Regions from separate parts of the Paenibacillus vortex V453 genome, predicted to be linked through region 2. Evidence: a T-box and tRNA genes for the amino acid it is inferred to sense, from the RefSeq annotation. Region 2 holds a T-box; the other regions hold tRNA genes.
The links. A T-box is a leader RNA that pairs with one kind of tRNA and senses whether it is charged. The one in region 2 lies ahead of leuS (leucine--tRNA ligase), so its partner is inferred to be a tRNA-Leu.
Positions count from the first base shown of each region.

Region 1: it has a tRNA-Leu gene. The T-box ahead of leuS (leucine--tRNA ligase) is inferred to sense a tRNA for this amino acid. The anticodon was not compared.
Region 3: it has a tRNA-Leu gene. The T-box ahead of leuS (leucine--tRNA ligase) is inferred to sense a tRNA for this amino acid. The anticodon was not compared.
Region 4: it has a tRNA-Leu gene. The T-box ahead of leuS (leucine--tRNA ligase) is inferred to sense a tRNA for this amino acid. The anticodon was not compared.

Region 1 covers NZ_ADHJ01000040.1:55-4,686, forward strand. Annotated here, with positions in the region: partial or broken gene PVOR_RS22255 (helix-turn-helix domain-containing protein) at 1-296, shown strand, start outside; gene PVOR_RS32225 (hypothetical protein) at 329-658, shown strand; gene PVOR_RS22265 (WD40/YVTN/BNR-like repeat-containing protein) at 803-1,501, opposite strand; tRNA gene PVOR_RS22270 (tRNA-Leu) at 1,704-1,787, opposite strand; gene PVOR_RS22275 (hypothetical protein) at 2,073-2,309, shown strand; gene PVOR_RS22280 (GerAB/ArcD/ProY family transporter) at 2,332-3,192, opposite strand; gene PVOR_RS32655 (GerAB/ArcD/ProY family transporter) at 3,182-3,481, opposite strand; gene PVOR_RS22285 (Ger(x)C family spore germination protein) at 3,499-4,632, opposite strand, start outside.
Region 2 covers NZ_ADHJ01000017.1:176,180-180,811, forward strand. Annotated here, with positions in the region: gene PVOR_RS09720 (Gfo/Idh/MocA family protein) at 1-961, shown strand, start outside; gene PVOR_RS09725 (AraC family transcriptional regulator) at 1,027-1,911, shown strand; T-box leader at 1,952-2,208, shown strand; partial or broken gene leuS (leucine--tRNA ligase) at 2,297-4,632, shown strand, end outside.
Region 3 covers NZ_ADHJ01000018.1:5,524-10,155, forward strand. Annotated here, with positions in the region: gene PVOR_RS10445 (polysaccharide deacetylase family protein) at 1-569, opposite strand, end outside; gene PVOR_RS32515 (hypothetical protein) at 814-939, shown strand; tRNA gene PVOR_RS10450 (tRNA-Leu) at 1,093-1,178, shown strand; gene PVOR_RS10455 (uracil-DNA glycosylase) at 1,387-2,073, shown strand; gene PVOR_RS10460 (hypothetical protein) at 2,093-2,488, shown strand; gene PVOR_RS10465 (AI-2E family transporter) at 2,586-3,662, opposite strand; gene PVOR_RS10470 (L,D-transpeptidase) at 3,763-4,101, opposite strand; gene PVOR_RS10475 (cache domain-containing sensor histidine kinase) at 4,278-4,632, shown strand, end outside.
Region 4 covers NZ_ADHJ01000047.1:12,463-17,094, forward strand. Annotated here, with positions in the region: gene PVOR_RS25130 (PepSY-associated TM helix domain-containing protein) at 1-491, shown strand, start outside; gene PVOR_RS25135 (FixH family protein) at 529-1,005, shown strand; gene PVOR_RS25140 (thiol-disulfide oxidoreductase DCC family protein) at 1,020-1,445, opposite strand; gene PVOR_RS25145 (hypothetical protein) at 1,645-1,920, opposite strand; gene PVOR_RS25150 (zinc ribbon domain-containing protein) at 2,009-2,251, opposite strand; gene PVOR_RS25155 (organic hydroperoxide resistance protein) at 2,397-2,816, opposite strand; tRNA gene PVOR_RS25160 (tRNA-Leu) at 3,001-3,083, opposite strand; gene PVOR_RS25165 (helix-turn-helix domain-containing protein) at 3,186-3,548, opposite strand; gene PVOR_RS25170 (hypothetical protein) at 3,726-4,370, shown strand; gene PVOR_RS25175 (alpha/beta hydrolase) at 4,465-4,632, opposite strand, start outside.

The sequences.
Region 1 (4,632 bases), on a different contig from region 2:
AACTGCTGGAGAAATCACCATTGATCTGTCAGCCTGCACCTTCCCGCTTCATGAAACGCACCCTGACACGTTCTCCGGTCAGCAATCGAATTCTGACAGGCCTGTGCATGGTTCATGATTTGTCGGTAAGCGATGTCAGCCGCTGGATCGGCGTCCATCCCGGCACGTTCCGCAAATGGCTGCATCAAGGCACCGTACCATCCGCGGCATTTCAGGAAAAAGCGGAACAGTTCTTCCGTATCCCTAAATCTGTTCTGTTCGCAGATTGCGCATTGAAGCAAGATTCTCCTAAATGAAGTTATCATGATTTTTAATAACCATACTTAAGATGACGAACCAAACGCCCAGCAGGCCGGATTTGATCCGGCTTGGCTGGGCTTATTTTTTGTTAAGGCATATTTGGAAGAGATCAGGGAATACAAGTAACATCGAGAATCGCGGCATCCAGAATGGAGGTGACTCACGCATGAAGTTGCGCCATAAGGAAATTGGCGGGGCATTGGGATTATTGGCCGGAACTACGATGGGCAGCGGCATCGGATTTCTGCTCGGCTGGCACTCTTACGATCTGATAGTTCTGGTTGCCTTCTTCGGTTTATTCGGAATTACAGCCGGGCGGTGGGCTGGCTCCCGCATTGTATTCAAAGAGTTTCCGTAAACGTAAAAATCAATTGCCAAGCTCCACATTCTACAACCCCCTGCCCAAGATGCAGTACAGCAAAAAAGCAGACAAGGAAACCATTCGCTTCCCCGTCTGCTTTTTCTCATTTTGAGAAAACCCTCACCCGCGGTTTTTCACAATTCAAAGCGATTTATCATCCATCGGCTCCCCTGCATAGCCCGTTGAATACTCATGAAAATAATCCTCGCCTAAGGTTGTATCCGGTATATCCATTTCTCTCCAGGTCTTTCCTCCATCCTCTGTTATGGCCTGACCACTGAATCCACTTTCTGGTGATATGAAATGGAGAAAATCCCCATTCGGCGTGCTTCCAATCCGGTCCCATGTCTGCCCGCCATTGGTTGTGCGGTAGAGATCGTTATTCTCCATAACGGTCCAAGCCTGCTTGCCGTTCAGTGCAAAGATTTGACGCACGGTTCCCTTCAGCTGAGCTTGAACCTCCCATTCCGTACCACCGTTATCACTATATGCAATCCAGCCTTCTCCGCCTATCCATCCCGTTTTATGATTAACCAGCCTGACTGCCGTCACATCCGCTAAATCCACATCGGGCTGTAAGGCCGAAGCTTTCTGGTCATTCGTATGATTCTGTTCTGCATCGGCACTATGATCTCCGGCGTCATCAGCTTCACCCGCAGCATGATTCGAGTTGGCAGGAGATTCTCCCTCAGGGTTAGCTCTGTTCGGAGCATTCGGGGATTGCTCCGGCACCGGAGCTTGGGCCCCATCCCCTCCATCCGATGGCTGGCAGCCTGCAACCAGGCCCACAACGATAAGCAGCAGTAAAATAAAGCCAAACCCAATTCGAGGTTTTATCATATGATCACACCCCTTGCATTCAAAGTATTAATCGGCTACAACGGTTAACGGGTCCTCTATACTATATATCCAACTCCATCAATTTCACCCAAATGAAGAACACACTCTCATCTTTAGTATAACGCGATTTCTCTCTGAATAGGAACGAAAAAAGCTGCTCTTCAAGTAGAAATTCACTTGAAAAACAGCTTAAGTTCTTGGATGCGGTCGAGAGGACTCGAACCTCCACGGGGGTTAGCCCACACGGACCTGAACCGTGCGCGTCTGCCAATTCCGCCACGACCGCGTATTATGTAAGCCGGTGTTGTGTTGATCACCGTAATTAAGAGTATATTACGCAAGAAGTTAAAAAGCAAGCATTATTTTTTAGGAAAATGTCGAAACCGGATATTCCGCATAATTTCAACATTTCAACCCGGCGCCAGATCGTCCATTGGTCAAGAATGATTCTGGAGAATACCCTCGTTTACTCATCCTCCACAGGGTATGTTTATTCGAGAAACCCCTCATACTAAAGTAACCAAGCTCTGGAACCTGTAGTATATACTTTACGAAGTGCGAGGACATAACGATGTATATGAAGAAATATGGAATCACCTTCCTGATGGGCTCACTCTGTCTTGCCTTCACCGTAATCACCGACATCCTGTTCGGTTTCCCATGGACTAACTTTATCATCAATTGGAAATTCACGCTGTTCTCCATTGTAGAAAAATGGACTGTTATCCTGCTGCTGATCTTATTGTTCGTTCCGGATGTATATCAATTCTTCAAAAAGAAAAAGTCCCGACATGCAAGCCAATCCTAATCCTCTTATAATAGGATGTGGCTCACGAAGCGGGACTTGAATTGGAATTAGGTTCGGATCTGGATTTGGATTTGGATTTCATCCTCCGTACCAGGATGCGGATCATCACCAGAATAACCAAGACAGCAGGAATGACAATCGTGAATACAGGGAGCACGGTATACAGATACTTGCTCCCTTTCATAAGATGTTCGCTATAGGAGCGCGACAGAACCATCGAATTCCCCAGTATGATTACAGCATAGGGATAGATTAGTTTTTTGTACGGAATCTTAAACAGCTCCGATGTGCACATCAGCGCCGCATAATAATACAAACTTATTTTGAAAAACACGCCAATGATTAATACCATCACCACGAGTATTTCTGTTCGCTCGATAAACTCGGAAATATTGGCCTTGCCGACCATGGTAAGCAGCGGAAATACCGAACGCTCGGTAATATTCGTTCCCAGCACTGAAATGGTAATGGCTGAGGTCTGCGCCAGCATGACACCGCAAAATAATATCGCCAAATAACCGGCCTTAATCCCTGTTTTCTTCTGATTCAAGGCAGGCATTAAGACTGTAGCAACAATAAGCTCCGCGAATGGAAAGTGAATGTTTTTCTCCACTACGGATTTCAAGATCGGCCCCGTGCCTTCTCCCATCACAGGCAGCAAACGCTGCAGGTCCACAATCCCGGCAAACAGGATGACCAACAAGCTAAACCCTCCGATAATCAATACGACGGCTAAGAAGATCAGCGCAGTACGGGCGAGCACCTCAATCCCTTTGCCCAGCACGTACGCAACCGTCATCACCATGATAAGATTTACGATAAGCAGGGGAGTCTCCTTCAGCGCTGCCGATGCCATCACCAGAAGTCCTCCGTCAACAAACATCTCTGGAAGCCGTATGCAAGTAGAACACACCGTACGACAATCCGACAAATCCCCCTAAATATTTCCCGAGCAATATTCGGTAATATACAGTCGGAAGTTTATCGGGAAACAGGGAGTAGAGAAAAGCGTTCATTGAGAAAAGCAGCAGACCCATGATCATGCCGATCAGCATCGCGATCCATGAATCCTTACCGGCTTGCAATCCAAGATTCACGACAAGCGTGGTTCCAAATTGAAACAGGACCAACAGTGAGAAGAATTGGAGCGGACTAATTCTCACCTTCTCCATACGGCTCCTCCTTTTCGTTACTCGATGTGGATGTCGTGTTTAAAGGAACGATCTCTCATCTGTGAATTTCGCACAACCGAGTTTACTTGGTATTCAACCTGAATTCGCGGATAAATCACATCCCAGCGGTCTTTCAATTCCCGCCAGACCGCCGGTTTGGTCCGTTCGATTACGTGACTGAATCCCAAAATGTCACTATCCAATCTCTTGCTTTTTTCTACTGCTTTTTTCAAAATTCGCACAACCTCTTTGTTGACAGCCTCTTCAAGAATCTTCATCGTATGAGGGTCCCTCAGATCAATACTGCTGTTCACTTCCCGGATCGAGAGGTTCGGCTCAACAAAAATTCGAATGATTGGCTGCAGCGGATCCTGAAGTTCGGCTTCAATTCGGGTCTTGGAGCGCATGACATCGAAAGCGACTTCACCTTGTCCATTTTCAAGTTTGATATGCAATGGCGTTTTTTGCATTTTATCCCTGATCCACACGGTCCCGCGGCTCTCTTCCTTCGTCATCCAGCCCTTGAGTTTTCCGCCTTTGAAAACAGCCAGATTGGAGATGACGGCTAACCCGTCGCTCTTCGCACTCTCCAAATTCGATTTCTTAGCTGCCCCCTCTTTGCTCCCTTCGATAATGACACCATTAATAATCGGTCCACCTCCAGGCGTAAGCATCCCCCGGATAACATCATCCACTTCAACCCGAAAGTTCTCGCTTAACTGTCTGGAGGTCAAATCGATCTTCTGTGCCAATGCGAAGGCTGTAATCTTCCCGATAGGAGTCAATACAGCGACAACCTCCTCGGCCCGCTGCCCCTTCCCGGCAACCAGAATTTCAGCTGTCAACCTGATATCGGAATCCCGATCCAGATAATCAAATAAATCGACGATGCCGTTCCTCGCGACATCATCAGATATGACAATTAAGCCCGTATGCGCCAGCGATATAATTCGCGGTACTTTTCGGGATGTATTGCGCATCGCTTCAATAACGGTTTTACCGGATGCTTGGTAGACTGATGTCGGTGTGGCCCCTCTTCCTGCTTTTCCGGAGATCTCATCGGCAACCACTGTTTGAAAAGAGATCAAGTACTGACTCTTGCTCTCCATCCAATCGATACCGATGCCGGATACGATCGCCCGCCGGTTTAA
Region 2 (4,632 bases):
ATTAATTGAAGCGGGGGCAACTTTAAAATGGGTGTATGATTCAGACCCCGCCAAGGTAGCGGCTTTTCTCGAGACCTATCCAGGCGTAACCGCCGCTTCCTCCGAGGCACAGGTGCTCGAGGATGCGGAAGTTCATCTTGTAGCGGCTGCCGCCATTCCATCGGAGAGATGTGAGCTTGGTTTGAAGGTTATGTCACACGGCAAGGATTATTTTACCGATAAGACGCCGTTCACCACCCTGGAGCAGGTAAGCTCCGCACGTGCAAAGGCGGCAGAGACAGGCAGGAAGTATATGGTTTATTACAGTGAACGGCTGCATGTGGAGAGTGCGGTCCACGCGGGTCGGCTGATACAGGACGGCGTGATCGGCCGCGTGGTGCAGGTGATGGGAACAGGACCGCACCGCTTAAATGCTCCATCCCGTCCGGACTGGTTTTTCCGCCATCAGCAGTATGGCGGCATATTGTGCGATATCGGGTCCCACCAGATTGAGCAGTTTTTGTTTTTTGCAGGCTGCCGCGATGCCAAGGTGCTCAGCAGCAAGGTGGGCAATTATGCGAATCCGGCCTACCCGGAGCTGGAGGATTTCGGAGATGCGACACTTCTCGGAGACAATGGGGCCACGAATTATTTCCGTGTCGATTGGCTGACGCCTGGGGGCCTTGGTACCTGGGGCGACGGAAGAACCGTTATTTTGGGAACGGACGGATATATCGAACTTCGTAAATACATTGATATTGCCAGACATCCACAAGGCGATCATCTGTATTTGGTTAACGGCGAAGGGGAGTTTCATATGGAGCTGCAGGGCAAGGTAGGCTATCCGTTTTTCGGAGAGCTGATCCTGGATTGTCTGGAACGGACCGAGTTTGCCATGTCCCAGGAGCACGCCTTCAAGGCCGGCGAATTATGCGTGATTGCTCAGAATGAAGCCATGCGCATTCAAGAAAATCATATATAATAGAGAAAAACTCCGCGATGTTCAGGGGTTCTACAACCCCAGGCCGCTAAAGGGGCGATTCTCTTATGTCCTCGTCATCATCCAAAGGGCTGCCAAGCTTCGAGTGGATGCAGCTGAAAGAGCCAATAGATCTGAGCTATTATAATGAACAGCCCCTTATCAGCGGGCAATTCCATTCCCACGCCTTTTATGAAATCTATTATTTTCACGAGGGATGCTGCACCTATCTAATCGGTGACTCTGTCTTTGCGCTGAAGCCGGGGGATCTGCTGCTGATGAATGGTTTGACGCTTCATTGTCCTAGTGTGGAACCCGATTCCAGATACGTAAGAAGCATTCTGCATTTTGACCCGGCCTGGGTGTGCAAGGGGCTGTCGGAATCGGCCAAGACGATCCTGCTGGATCCCTTCGATACGCTCCGGAATCATCGTATGACCCTAACCGGGACCAATCGGGAAGAGTTCGAGGCCCTGCTGGCCGATATTCATCGCCTGTCAGCGTCCACGACCCACTACCGCCAGGAACGCATGACCTTGCGCATCCAGGAGCTGATGTACGTCATTGCAGGCTGGTGTCAGGCCGCTGTACAGGGTCAGGACTCGATCTCAGAGAAGGAGCGGCATGTCCAGCATGTGGTATCGTTTGTCGAGGAAAATTATATGCACGATCTGACGCTGGAGAGAATCGCCCGCGATATGCATATTACCAAGCATTATCTATCCTCCTTATTCAAGGAGGTGACGGGAACAACGGTGTTTAAATATTTGTATCACCGGCGGATCAACCAGGCTAAAATTTTACTGCGGCTTCACCCTTATCTGAGCATAACGGAGGTCAGCCAGGCATCCGGGTTTAAGCATCTGGCTCATTTCAGCCGGATGTTCAAATCAATGGTCGGAACGACACCGGAGCATTACCGCAGGAGCGGAGATGAACTTTCGTTGACTTGATCGTACATTTTGGGTATAATAGCCACATTAAAATGGTAATATGAAAGCGATGATGAGGATTAGTACTTCCGCATTCGATCATGCAGAGAGCCGGTGTTTGGTGAAAACCGGTTGACGATAGGAATGAACTCGCCTCGGAGCAATGATGTTAACCCGGCCGCTGAATGGCTATTTCAGCAACTGGCCGATGAAGCATTGTCGTCTCATCCGCGATAAGGATGCAAAGGGAGTGAAAGGCAAAGTATGCCTTTGGCTAACTAGGGTGGTACCACGGGAATCAAACCTCTCGTCCCTAGCGATCAACGCTATGGATGATGAGGTTTTTTTGTTTTTGGACAATGGCATCAGGCCTTGTCTCTCGAATGTGAAGGAGGAGCATTGAAGTATGACGGACAATCAGACAACCGGCCACGGCTATATCCCGCAGGCCATCGAACCGAAGTGGCAGCAGTACTGGGACGAGAAAAAAACGTTTAAAACCGAAGAGGCATCATCCAAACCGAAGTTTTACGCACTGGATATGTTCCCATATCCATCCGGCGTAGGCCTGCATGTAGGGCATCCGGAAGGATACACGGCAACAGATATCGTGTCCCGTTACAAACGGATGCGAGGTTACAATGTGCTGCATCCCATGGGATGGGATGCTTTCGGACTCCCTGCAGAACAGTATGCGATGGACACAGGCAAGCATCCCCGCGAGTTCACCGTGCAAAATATCGATACGTTCCGGCGCCAGATCAAATCCCTCGGATTCTCGTATGACTGGGACCGGGAGATCAGCACCACCGATCCGGAATATTTCAAATGGACCCAGTGGATCTTTATCCAGCTCTATAACCGCGGCTTGGCTTATGTGGCTGAAGTGCCGGTTAACTGGTGCGAAGCACTCGGTACCGTGCTGGCGAACGAAGAGGTCATCGATGGCAAGAGTGAGCGCGGAGGACATCCGGTCGTTCGCAAGCCGATGCGTCAAGTGGATTCTGCGTATTACCGAAGTATGCAGAACGCCTGCTTGAGGATCTGGATGAGCTGGACTGGAGCGAAAGCCTGAAGGATATGCAGCGCAATTGGATTGGCAAATCCACGGGTGCCGAGGTTCGTTTTGACATCGAGGGTTACGATGGCCATCTGGAGGTATTTACAACCCGCCCGGATACACTGTTCGGCGCTACCTACTGTGTGCTGGCACCGGAGCATGACCTCGTGGACAAAATTACGTCAGCGGATCAGCGCGAAGCGGTCAAGGCTTATCAAGTTCAGGCTTCCCGTAAAAGTGATCTGGAGCGGACGGATTTGGCAAAAGACAAAACCGGTGTCTTTACCGGAGCATACGCCATTAATCCGGTGAGCGGCGCTAAAGTGCCGATCTGGATTGCGGACTATGTGCTGGCAGGTTACGGAACAGGAGCCATTATGGCGGTTCCGGGTCACGACAGCCGTGACTGGGAATTTGCCAAACAGTTTGGTCTTCCGATTATTGAAGTCGTTCAGGGTGGAAATGTTGAAGAGGAAGCCTACACCGGCAGTGGCGAGCATGTGAATTCCGGTTTCCTGAACGGGCTGGATAATGAAGCGGCTATTCAAGCGATGAATGAATGGCTGGAAAAAGAGGGCAAGGGTCAGAAGAAGGTAACTTACCGTCTGCGTGACTGGCTGTTCAGCCGTCAGCGCTATTGGGGCGAGCCGATTCCGATCCTGCATCTGGAAGACGGAACGATGAAGACCGTGCCGGAGGATCAGCTTCCGCTGCTTCTCCCGGATGTCGATCAGATCAAGCCGTCCGGTACCGGTGAATCACCGCTGGCTAACGTTACGGAGTGGGTGGAAACGGTAGATCCTGAAACCGGCATGAAAGCCCGCCGCGAGACCAATACGATGCCGCAATGGGCAGGCAGCTGCTGGTATTATCTGCGTTACATCGATCCTGACAACCATGATGAATTGTGCTCCAAGGAGAAGCAGAAGGAGTGGCTTCCGGTTGACTTGTACATCGGTGGCGTGGAGCATGCCGTGCTTCACTTGCTGTATGCGCGCTTCTGGCACAAAGTATTGTATGACCTGGGTGTTGTTGATACGAAGGAGCCATTCCAGAAGCTTGTCAATCAGGGCATGATTCTTGGCAACAATAATGAAAAAATGAGTAAATCCCGTGGCAATGTCATCAACCCGGATGACATCGTTAACGAGTATGGAGCCGATACGCTGCGCGTATACGAGATGTTCATGGGGCCGCTGGAAGCGACCAAGCCATGGAACACCAACGGCGTTGAGGGAACGCATCGCTTCCTCTCCCGTGTATGGCGCCTGTTCATCGGTGACGACGGTCAATTGAATCCTAGAATCGTTGAGGGCGAGGGTACGGACGAATTCAAACGTACGCTGCACAAAACGATCAAGAAAGTGACCGATGATTTCGAGCATCTGCGCTTTAACACAGCAATCAGCCAGCTGATGATATTCATCAACGAGGGATACAAGACGGATGAGCTTCCACGGAAGGCCATGAAGAGCTTCGTTCAACTGCTTTCCCCGCTTGCGCCTCACCTGGCTGAAGAGCTGTGGAGCCGTTTAGGCTACAGCGAGAGTGTAACCTATGAGCCATGGCCTGATTTTGACGAGGCTTGGACCGTAGAGGCAGAAGTTGAGATTGTTGTTCAAGTCAACGGCAAAATCGTAGAACGTGCCAAAATCGCGAAAGACATGGATCAAGAAGCCATG
Region 3 (4,632 bases), on a different contig from region 2:
ACGATCCGGTTGACGCCGGGCTTTCGCCAATCCAGCGTATCCTGGTGCCATGACCACAATACGGTCAGCATACCGATATCCTTGCTTGTTCTTACAATGGATTCATTGTAACTTCCACCGGGCGGGCGGAACAATACGGTTTTGCTGCCTGTCGCTTTGAAAATCGCTTCCTGGGTCCGGTTCAGTTCACTGGTTAATTTGCTGGCGTTGATATTGTGGAAGGGAGGATGGGTGTAGGAGTGGTTTCCTATTTCATGCCCTTCGTGAAGCTCGCGAGCCACGATATCGGGGTGTTTCTCCACCCGGTTGCCCACAACAAAGAAAGTCGCCTTTGCGCCATATTGTTTTAACAGATCCAGAATTTCAACGGTCGTGTGTGCATCCGGACCATCATCAAAGGTGAGGGCAATCACTTTGCTGGGTGTGGGCACTTCCCATACGATCTCTCCGCGTTCCTCATAGTAGTCTCTTCCCTTGGAAGCAGACGGCACATGATCTGCAACAACATGCTCGTTAAGGCACAGGGAGAGGGAGAGAGTAAGCCATATAACAGTTGAGAGCTTTTTCATGGTGATCATTATCCTTTTCTCTGCTGTTCTAGTCTTGGCATGTGACATGCAAGCTTCTTTATCATTTGGTGAACACGGTAAAATTATTCCTAATGTCTGGCTCAGACGCCGTTCGACATTAAACACCGATCCGCACAAGCATGCTCCGCATGCAGAACATGTAATGGTAGAAAGGAGTGATCCAGATGCAATCACGTAATCGTTCGAATGCCCAAGGGATTGACGTGAGCCGCTACAGGGGGTGGTGGATTGGGCAAAGGTAAAGGCTTCCGGTAAAGCATTGGACATAACGGAGCAGCGCGATCGAATCGATGAATTAGAGCAGCGACTCGGGGCAATCGAGAAAAATGGGGGATCGCATTCAGGGTGATGCGAAAAAATATGAGTTTCATATATTGACATCATATGGTTAGACATGGTATTATCGATTTTGTCGCCAGAACGAAAAGAATCGCAAAATTTTCCGTTAATCGGTATGAATCCCATATGGTGATTTGAATAGAGCGAATCTAAGATAAAATATGCCGGGGTGGCGGAATTGGCAGACGCACAGGACTTAAAATCCTGCGGTAGGTGACTACCGTACGGGTTCGACCCCCGTCCTCGGCATTATAACAGCGTCTGGTAAGATGCAAATAAGTCGGCCCCCTGTATGGGTGCCGGCTTATTTTTTAAATTGACAAGAGGTCAATTTTTTTGTACGAAGGCTATTATCGGAACAAACGGAATGGAAGACGTTAAAGTCCTTTCTATAAAAATCGCATTCTTTTATAATTCCACGCTGACCTGTGTGAGGAGGAGGGGAGGAGAGATGCGGATGTTTAACAATGATTGGGACGTTATCCTGAACGGAGAGATGGATAAGCCTTATTTTGAAGCGTTGATGGAACGGGTGGACGAGGAATACCGGCGCAGCACGGTGTATCCTCCTAAGGAAGATATATTTCGAGCTCTTCACCAAACATCGTATGAATCCACAAAAGTCGTTATTTTGGGACAAGATCCCTATCACGGACGAAAGCAGGCACAGGGATTAAGCTTTTCCGTTTCACCCGGAGTTACGATTCCTCCGTCTCTGCGCAATATACATAAGGAGCTGGCATCCGATTTGGGTGTACCTGTTCCGCACCATGGCTCTTTGCAGTCATGGGCTGATCAGGGGGTGCTGCTGCTTAATGCGGTTCTTACGGTACGCGAAGGTGAGCCCAATTCGCATAAAGGAATCGGGTGGGAGCGATTCACGGATACCGTTATTGCAAAGCTGAATGAACGCGATCAGCCAATGGTGTTTATATTATGGGGCAGTTACGCACAGAAGAAGGGTTCTTTCATAGACCGAAGTCGGCACAAGGTGCTTGAGTCCAGTCATCCGAGTCCATTTGCAGCGCACAAAGGTTTTTTCGGCAGTCGTCCATTTTCAGCATCGAATGCTTATTTAATGCAAAAGGGTATGGATCCGGTGAATTGGGACATCCCAAGCACATCGGGCGATGGAGTTGAATAATCCGCGAGAGGTGACCTTCATGAAGCATTGGATCGGTCGTCATGTTGTCATTCAGCGTTTAGACGGGGCGAAAAGCACGGTTGAAGGTGTGTTGAAATCATGGGACCCCATTCAGGAGAAGGTCATTCTTGGCCCGGGGGAGCTTGTCATCCCGTTTCGCTCCATTCATAGAATAATGCCGAGAAATTCTTCTCCGGCTCTAAACTCTATCGGTTATGTCGTGAATCATACGATTCAATTTGATAATGCAGTCTACTTTGGATCTTGTGTGATGGTATGGAGGGGCAATCAATTGGTCTCCTCTCAGGCCGTTCTTGCTTCTCATGATGAGGAGACGGTCACGCTGTCAAATGGAATGATTTTGCGTAAGGACGAGCATTATTTTGTCGTTCGGTCCTTGCGGGGCAATGCGTAATCATTTGAATAAAGGATGTCCCCAGCAGCCATCGTAAAGTTGGCGGGGACATCCTTTTTTTGTTTGAATGAAGGATAAGCAGAATTCCTTGAAGCGTTTAAGCCTCCTCTACTTTTTCAGCAAGGAAGAGTTCGTAGATCCGCACCACGAGAATTTTAATGATCATATAGGCAGGAATAGCGAGCAGGATACCGAGGAGTCCGAAGAAATCCCCACCTACCAGAATAAGGACCACCGTGGTGAGAGGGTGAATATCGAGCTGTTTGCCATAGATTACGGGGGTCAGAATATTATCTTGAATTTGCTGTGCGATCACAATGACTACGACAGACCATATGGCGATGGACGGAGCTTCAATGAACCCGACGATAACGACAGGGATGGTTGCAAGCAGCGCACCGATATACGGAATGAAATTCAAGAAGAAGGAGATCACGGTTAACAGCAAGGAATAGGGCAGTCCAATAATTAAAAATCCGATATAAATCAGAACGCTAAGTATAAGATTAAGGATGACTTTGCCGATAATAAAATTGCTGAGTGCGGAATCCATCTCACCCAGCACTTCCTGACCGTCACGGCGGAATCGTCTAGGCAGAACGCTGAGCAATCTTGGCGGCAGCTTGTTGCCCTCCTTGAGCATGTAGTACAGAATGATGGGAATCGTAGCAATAATGACAACAACACCGGATACAACGGTAATCAGGTTGTTGATGGAGTTGCTAATCCAGGTAATGATGCGATTCATATATTCCGTGAGCGAAGTGGTCAACTCTGATTCGGTTGGTATGAAGCGGGACCAGTACGGATTCTGCTGCAGCTGGTCAATCTGTTCCTGGACGCCCTCCACTAGGAAAGGGGCGTTGCTTATGAAAGTCTCCATCTGTTCCCGAAGTGTCGGCCACACCACGATGCCAAAGATCGCACAGAGTCCGGCAAACACGAAATACAGCATCAAGACGCCAATGGAGCGTTTGATTTTCTGGCGTTCCAGGTAATCGACAATTGGCCGAAGCAGGTAATAGAAGAAGCCGGCCATCGCGACAGGAACAATCAACATGTTGAACATGGAGACGATTGGGCGGAACAAAAAGCTGATCTCGGATCCTAGATAAATGATTAAGAGCAGCGCGATTATACCGAAGCATGTCCTGAAATATTTGCTCTGCATCATGGGCAATCCCTCCATAACAACGAATAGGTAAATACGTAAGTACCATATAACATTTGTATTTAACCAATTTGGAGGGATTTGAAATCACCAGTCTATGTTATTAGTTTCGTATGGTGACCTGGGTATGCAGGGGTACGAGCGAAGCAAGCTGCACAACATCCTCATTGTACATCCGAATGCAGCCATGGGAAACGGATCTGCCGATGGATGAAGGATCATTCGTGCCATGGATGCCGTAGTGCGGTTTGGACAAACCTAACCAATAAGCTCCGAATGGTCCGCCTGGATTGGGCTCTTTGGTGACGATTGTGTAATTGCCGGGAGGGGTCTGCGTGGCCATTTTGCCTACAGCAATCGGGTACGTATGTACCACGGCGTCACCGTCCAGCAAATGCAGCTGATAGTTGCCCACATCGACAATGATGCGGTACTTGGGCATCATCATCCACCTCCTTTTTCATCCATGTTATGAGTCGGGGAAGGCATTCGACCCAGAATCGGCCTAAAATAGGCAGATTGCACCTTCACGGTTTGGAAGAAATTTCATCCGTTGATAAGGGCGGGTCGATGTTATATTTAATAATGAAAAGCTTTACATCAGGAAGGGGATAACCGATGTCTCCTGTTGGGTTTTATCAAAAATACATCAAAAATAATATGTTTACCAAAATGCTGCTCTTGATTTCCCTAATTGCGGTGGTCACCATCGTAACTTTATCTTTTCTAATGTATTATTTCTTGTTTCAATCCGCTGTTCGCAGCGAACTGGATATCCAGCGCAGCGGAGTTGAACGGGTGGAGCGGCACGTGAATCAAAAATATGAGAATGTACAGTCCTACGTGAATGACTTGTATCGCAATGGTTCCCTTGGCCTTGACACCTCCTACTTTCTCATGAACTCGTTCAATGAATATATTGCCAAGCGGATGAACCGGATTGTGGGCAGCGGGCAGTCCAATACGGATAGTG
Region 4 (4,632 bases), on a different contig from region 2:
AGGGCATTCATCCGAGCTATACGATCAGCATCCCGCAGCAAGCGGATGGTGTCTATACGCTGTCCGCCTATCCGCCTAAAGCCCAGGATGAGGCCACGATGCATATCGACCAGTACAGCGGAGCGGTTTTGGCAGATTATCGCTATGATCATTACGGATCGGTCGGCAAAGCCGTCGCCCTTGGGATTACGCTGCATAAAGGAACCCAATTCGGCATCGTAAACCAGATCTTCAGTTTGCTTATATGCGTGGGAATCGTTCTAATCGCGGTAAGCGGTCTGTACTTGTGGTGGAAGAGAAAACCGGAACATGGGCTGGGAGCACCGAAGGCACCCGAGGTGGATGCCAAGCATAGGAGAGTATTCCTTCTGCTCTTCATCGCTCTGGGGATTCTGTTCCCGCTGGTGGGATTATCGCTCATCATCGTCTGGCTCATCGATCGGTTTATCGTTCGGAGAATATCGGCTGTCAAGACATTTCTGAATGCCTGAACAACATATTCAAACCATAACAAGGGGTGGCGGTTTCATGATCGTAAAAAGCCGTTTTATAATGTCCATTCTGCTGTCGGTCCTATTGCTGAGTGCTTGTTCGGCCAAACCTGACGCAGCCAATCGGTATGAAAAGGAAATTCCGCTGATCGCCGAGGTTAATATCCCCGACACACTATCCGTGAGTCAACCGGAGACCATCGAGATCATCCTTACCCAGGGCGGCCAAAGAGTGCCGGATGCGGACTTTGTCCATTACGAGCTGTGGAGCCATGACGGCTCCCTGCGTGAGCCTATGACGGATGCGGTAGAGGTAGGAGAAGGTGTGTATACAGTAACCAAAACCTTCGATAAAGAGGGGCTTTATTTCTTTAAACTTCATTGCGGCAATAACGGCTCCATCATCATTCCCCAAAAACCGTTCGCCGTCGGAGCATTGTCCGAGGCAGAGCTTGCCTATCTCCAAGCGGAAACCCCGACATTTCAAGAAGGCACAGCTGAACATCAGCATTAAAAATAAGACTTGATCTAGGATAAAAACCGGCGCCGAATCTCCGGCGTCGGAACCATGCATTCGTTGGAGCGTCCAAACCAGCGGTAACGGTTCTTTGCTACCCAGCGGTACACCAGGTTCCGTAAGACAGGCGGAATCAGGATGAGCGCATACGACAGCGACCATGGAAAGCGAAGACGCCGTGCAATGCGAAGAGCACCTGTCGACCTTGTATAATACTTCCCATTTTCAATCAATATCATCGTTTCGGTTGACTCTCCATCAAATCCCCCTTGGCGCAGCAGCTCCTGTCCAATCTCCGATTGCAGCGAAGCAAAGCGGAACGCCCCCGCAGGATCTCTCCGAATAATGAATTGGGTCAACCCCTGGCACAAATGGCACACGCCATCGATCAGCACAACGGCATAGTCCTCATTATTTACGATGCGTTGATCCTCCATAGTTCGCAGCCTCCTCGTATTATATAAAAAAACACGTCTCTCGACGTACTTTCTCAGACAACAGATTGCATACAGCAAAACTCATTCTTGCAAGTTAAGATTAGCAAGCCGCTAATCGAATAGTTTACACTTTCTTCCTTAAAGAAAAAACGCAGGAGCCCTCTCCTACGCTTGATCAAGTACGCTATTTTTGGTTTTACTACTCAGCAGCTTTACTCAGCCACTCGCCGTCTTTCATCTGCTGGTCGAATTCGTTCGAGAATTTCTCCATGCATTTGCATATGAAATCTTTACGACAAACCGGGCAAGGTACTTTCCCAAGTCGGCTGAGCGCAGTCAGTTTCCATTCCGGGAAGCGGTTGTAGAATACGCGAATATCCGTTCCGTCAGCCGTGTGGATAATGAATTCGTATAGCCCTTCTTTGTCATTGCTTCCAGCTGTGGTCACACTTGCAATATGCGGTCTGTATGGCATGTCATCACCCGTTTATTTTATTTAAATTCCTTATGACTGGTTTGTACTTTCTGGTACTTAGTCATATTAAAGAATTTTAGAGGTGATGTCAACCGAAGAACACATCCAGGATCGAGCCAAGCTGGCCTCGCTTTTTCCCTTCCAATATATCCGGGTTGAACACTTCCACATATCCGCAGTTTGTGCAGGAAACAAACAGGAAATGGTTGTGCTGAATATCAAACATCTTGCTTAGTCCTGCTCCCGACATGGAGACCTCCTTCGTCTGGCAGTGATTGCCTCCGCATTTACTGCACACAAACCGTTCCTCGATCATTTGTTCAATACGCATCCCAGGTGCCCCTTTCTCAATACTTAATCATAAGGAGAAATACGGAGTTTCATGTAAAAAGTTTCATATATGCAAGCTGAGCTGACAAAAAAAGATGACCCTCATATAAGAGAGTCATCCCCATTTCTTATTCTTGTTCTTATGGTTAGCTTACGCTTAACTCCACGTCGATGTTGCCTCGGGTTGCCTTGGAATAGGGGCAGAACGCATGCGCTTTTTTGGCGAGGTCCTCGGCCTGGCTTCGTTCGATACCCGGCATTTCAATCTTCAGCTTCACCGCAAGCTTGAAGCCGTCAGCACCTTCGTCTTTTCCGATCATCACCTGGGAGTGGATCACAACATCCTTAAGCTGCACGCCTTCTTTACGGGCTATATTAGCCAAGGCGCTTTCGTAACAAGCCCCGTATCCAGCCGCAAACAGCTGCTCCGGGTTGGTTCCATCCCCGCCGGGTCCTCCCAGTTCCTTCGGCATGCTTAATTTGTGATGAAGAACTCCATCCGTAGATTCAACGGAACCTTCACGTCCTCCAATGACTTTTACATCTGCTGTGTATAATGGTTTCATGCTCGTTCATCTCCTTCATACCCTATTATGATCTCTACATGTACTCTTTAAACTTATGGCACAGATTGAAACGACAAATAGGGCAGTTCTCAGGAAACACCTTATTTACCAATCATAAAAAACAGCAAAAAAAGCTGTGATTCAAATGGATGATTCCACTTCAATCACAGCTTTTTCTAAAGTATGCGGTAGAGAGGACTCGAACCTCCACGGGTATACACCCACTACCCCCTCAAGATAGCGTGTCTGCCATTCCACCACTACCGCATAATATAAGGGAAGTTCTGTAGCGAACATTCCCTATTATACTGTTCTGCAATACAAAAGTAAAGAGTTAATTATTGAGCTCCAAATTCGGCACCTGCATAGCTATGTCTTGTCATTTCTCTTATCCTTGCGGTAAGCAGAAAATTCAATATATTCGCGGATGAACTCCTTCTCATTCTCTGCAAGTCCCGACATGGCAAGATCAGCCGCTTCCGGGTCCACTTCATATTCTCCCCGGGATTCCCTGACCCGAGTATTGGGACTGCCCTTGCCAATGATCAGCCAATCCAAACTCACGGAGAAGAATGCAGCGATCTCAATCAATTTATTTGTGCTCGGCGTTGTTTTCCCCCTCTTCCAGTCACCAAAATTTCCTGTGCTGATCCCGAGGGTTTCGCAAAACGCCTTCTTGGTCATACCCCGGCTTTCTATGAGATGTTCGATTCGTTGGTAAATAGACTGCATTAAACAACCGCCTTCCTATTCTCTCTAAAAAGAAAATATCTTATGTACGTAATTTTTTCTTGCACAATGACTTAATTAAGTGTATAATCAATATATATTGCCTAAATTATACCATAGTACTCATAGATCGTTGTATCTTTTACTCATGAGTCTATTTAGTACGAGGAGCGAGTAATTTTGCCCTACGATACCATAATCACATCTTGGAACAATGCGGTTCACTCCTTGAACAAGGGACTGATGATCATTACCCCCGACGGCATCATCGACAAAATGAACGATCCGCTCATTGCCATGGCCGAACAATACGGTGTTTCCCCTGAGTTCAAGTGGCAGGGGACATCCTTTTTTGATATCACTTCCCAGCAGTTGGGACAGGCCTCATTCGATCATTTTTTTGATGTGGTGGACTTCCCTGCCATCAAGGATGTTATAGCAGGAAAGCTGCCTGAATATTCCTTTGAATATGCAGTGAACGGGAACGGTCAAGATATCTGGGTGCTATGCGAGGTCATGCCGCTGCTTATGAGTGATGACAACCTTATCCATGGAGCCATGCTCTCCTTCACTGACATTACGAAGTTTAAGCACAAGGAGCTGCTGCTGGAGCAAGCACTGGCCCACAGCTATCCCTTGCCGGGACACATTCCGATCTGTGCCGTATGCAAATACGTGCGCCATGCCGAAGAATGGGAGCCGGTCGAGAGCTATTTGGAGAGTCGTCTCCCGATTGAATTCACACATGATATTTGTCCCGATTGCATCCGCAGATTATACCCCAAATATTCCTCCATCCTGGATGATCCCCAGATACCTGATTAGATGAATACATAATACAGCACAAATAAGCAGCTTCGTCATCCGAATAATACGGAAGGCGAATCTGCTTATTCATCATTCGGCGATCTTTCGTATATTACGCGTTCACAAAACGAAGCAGAGGGCTTATGAGAGCCGGCAGCACCGATACATGCCCTTCCCCCTCAATTTCGGTAAAAGCGGTCTCCAGCACGTCTTCTTGCCCCTTGAGAAACGCATACAGCTCTCTGGCGTCTTGAACCATGGACGGTTTCTCCTGAGCTCC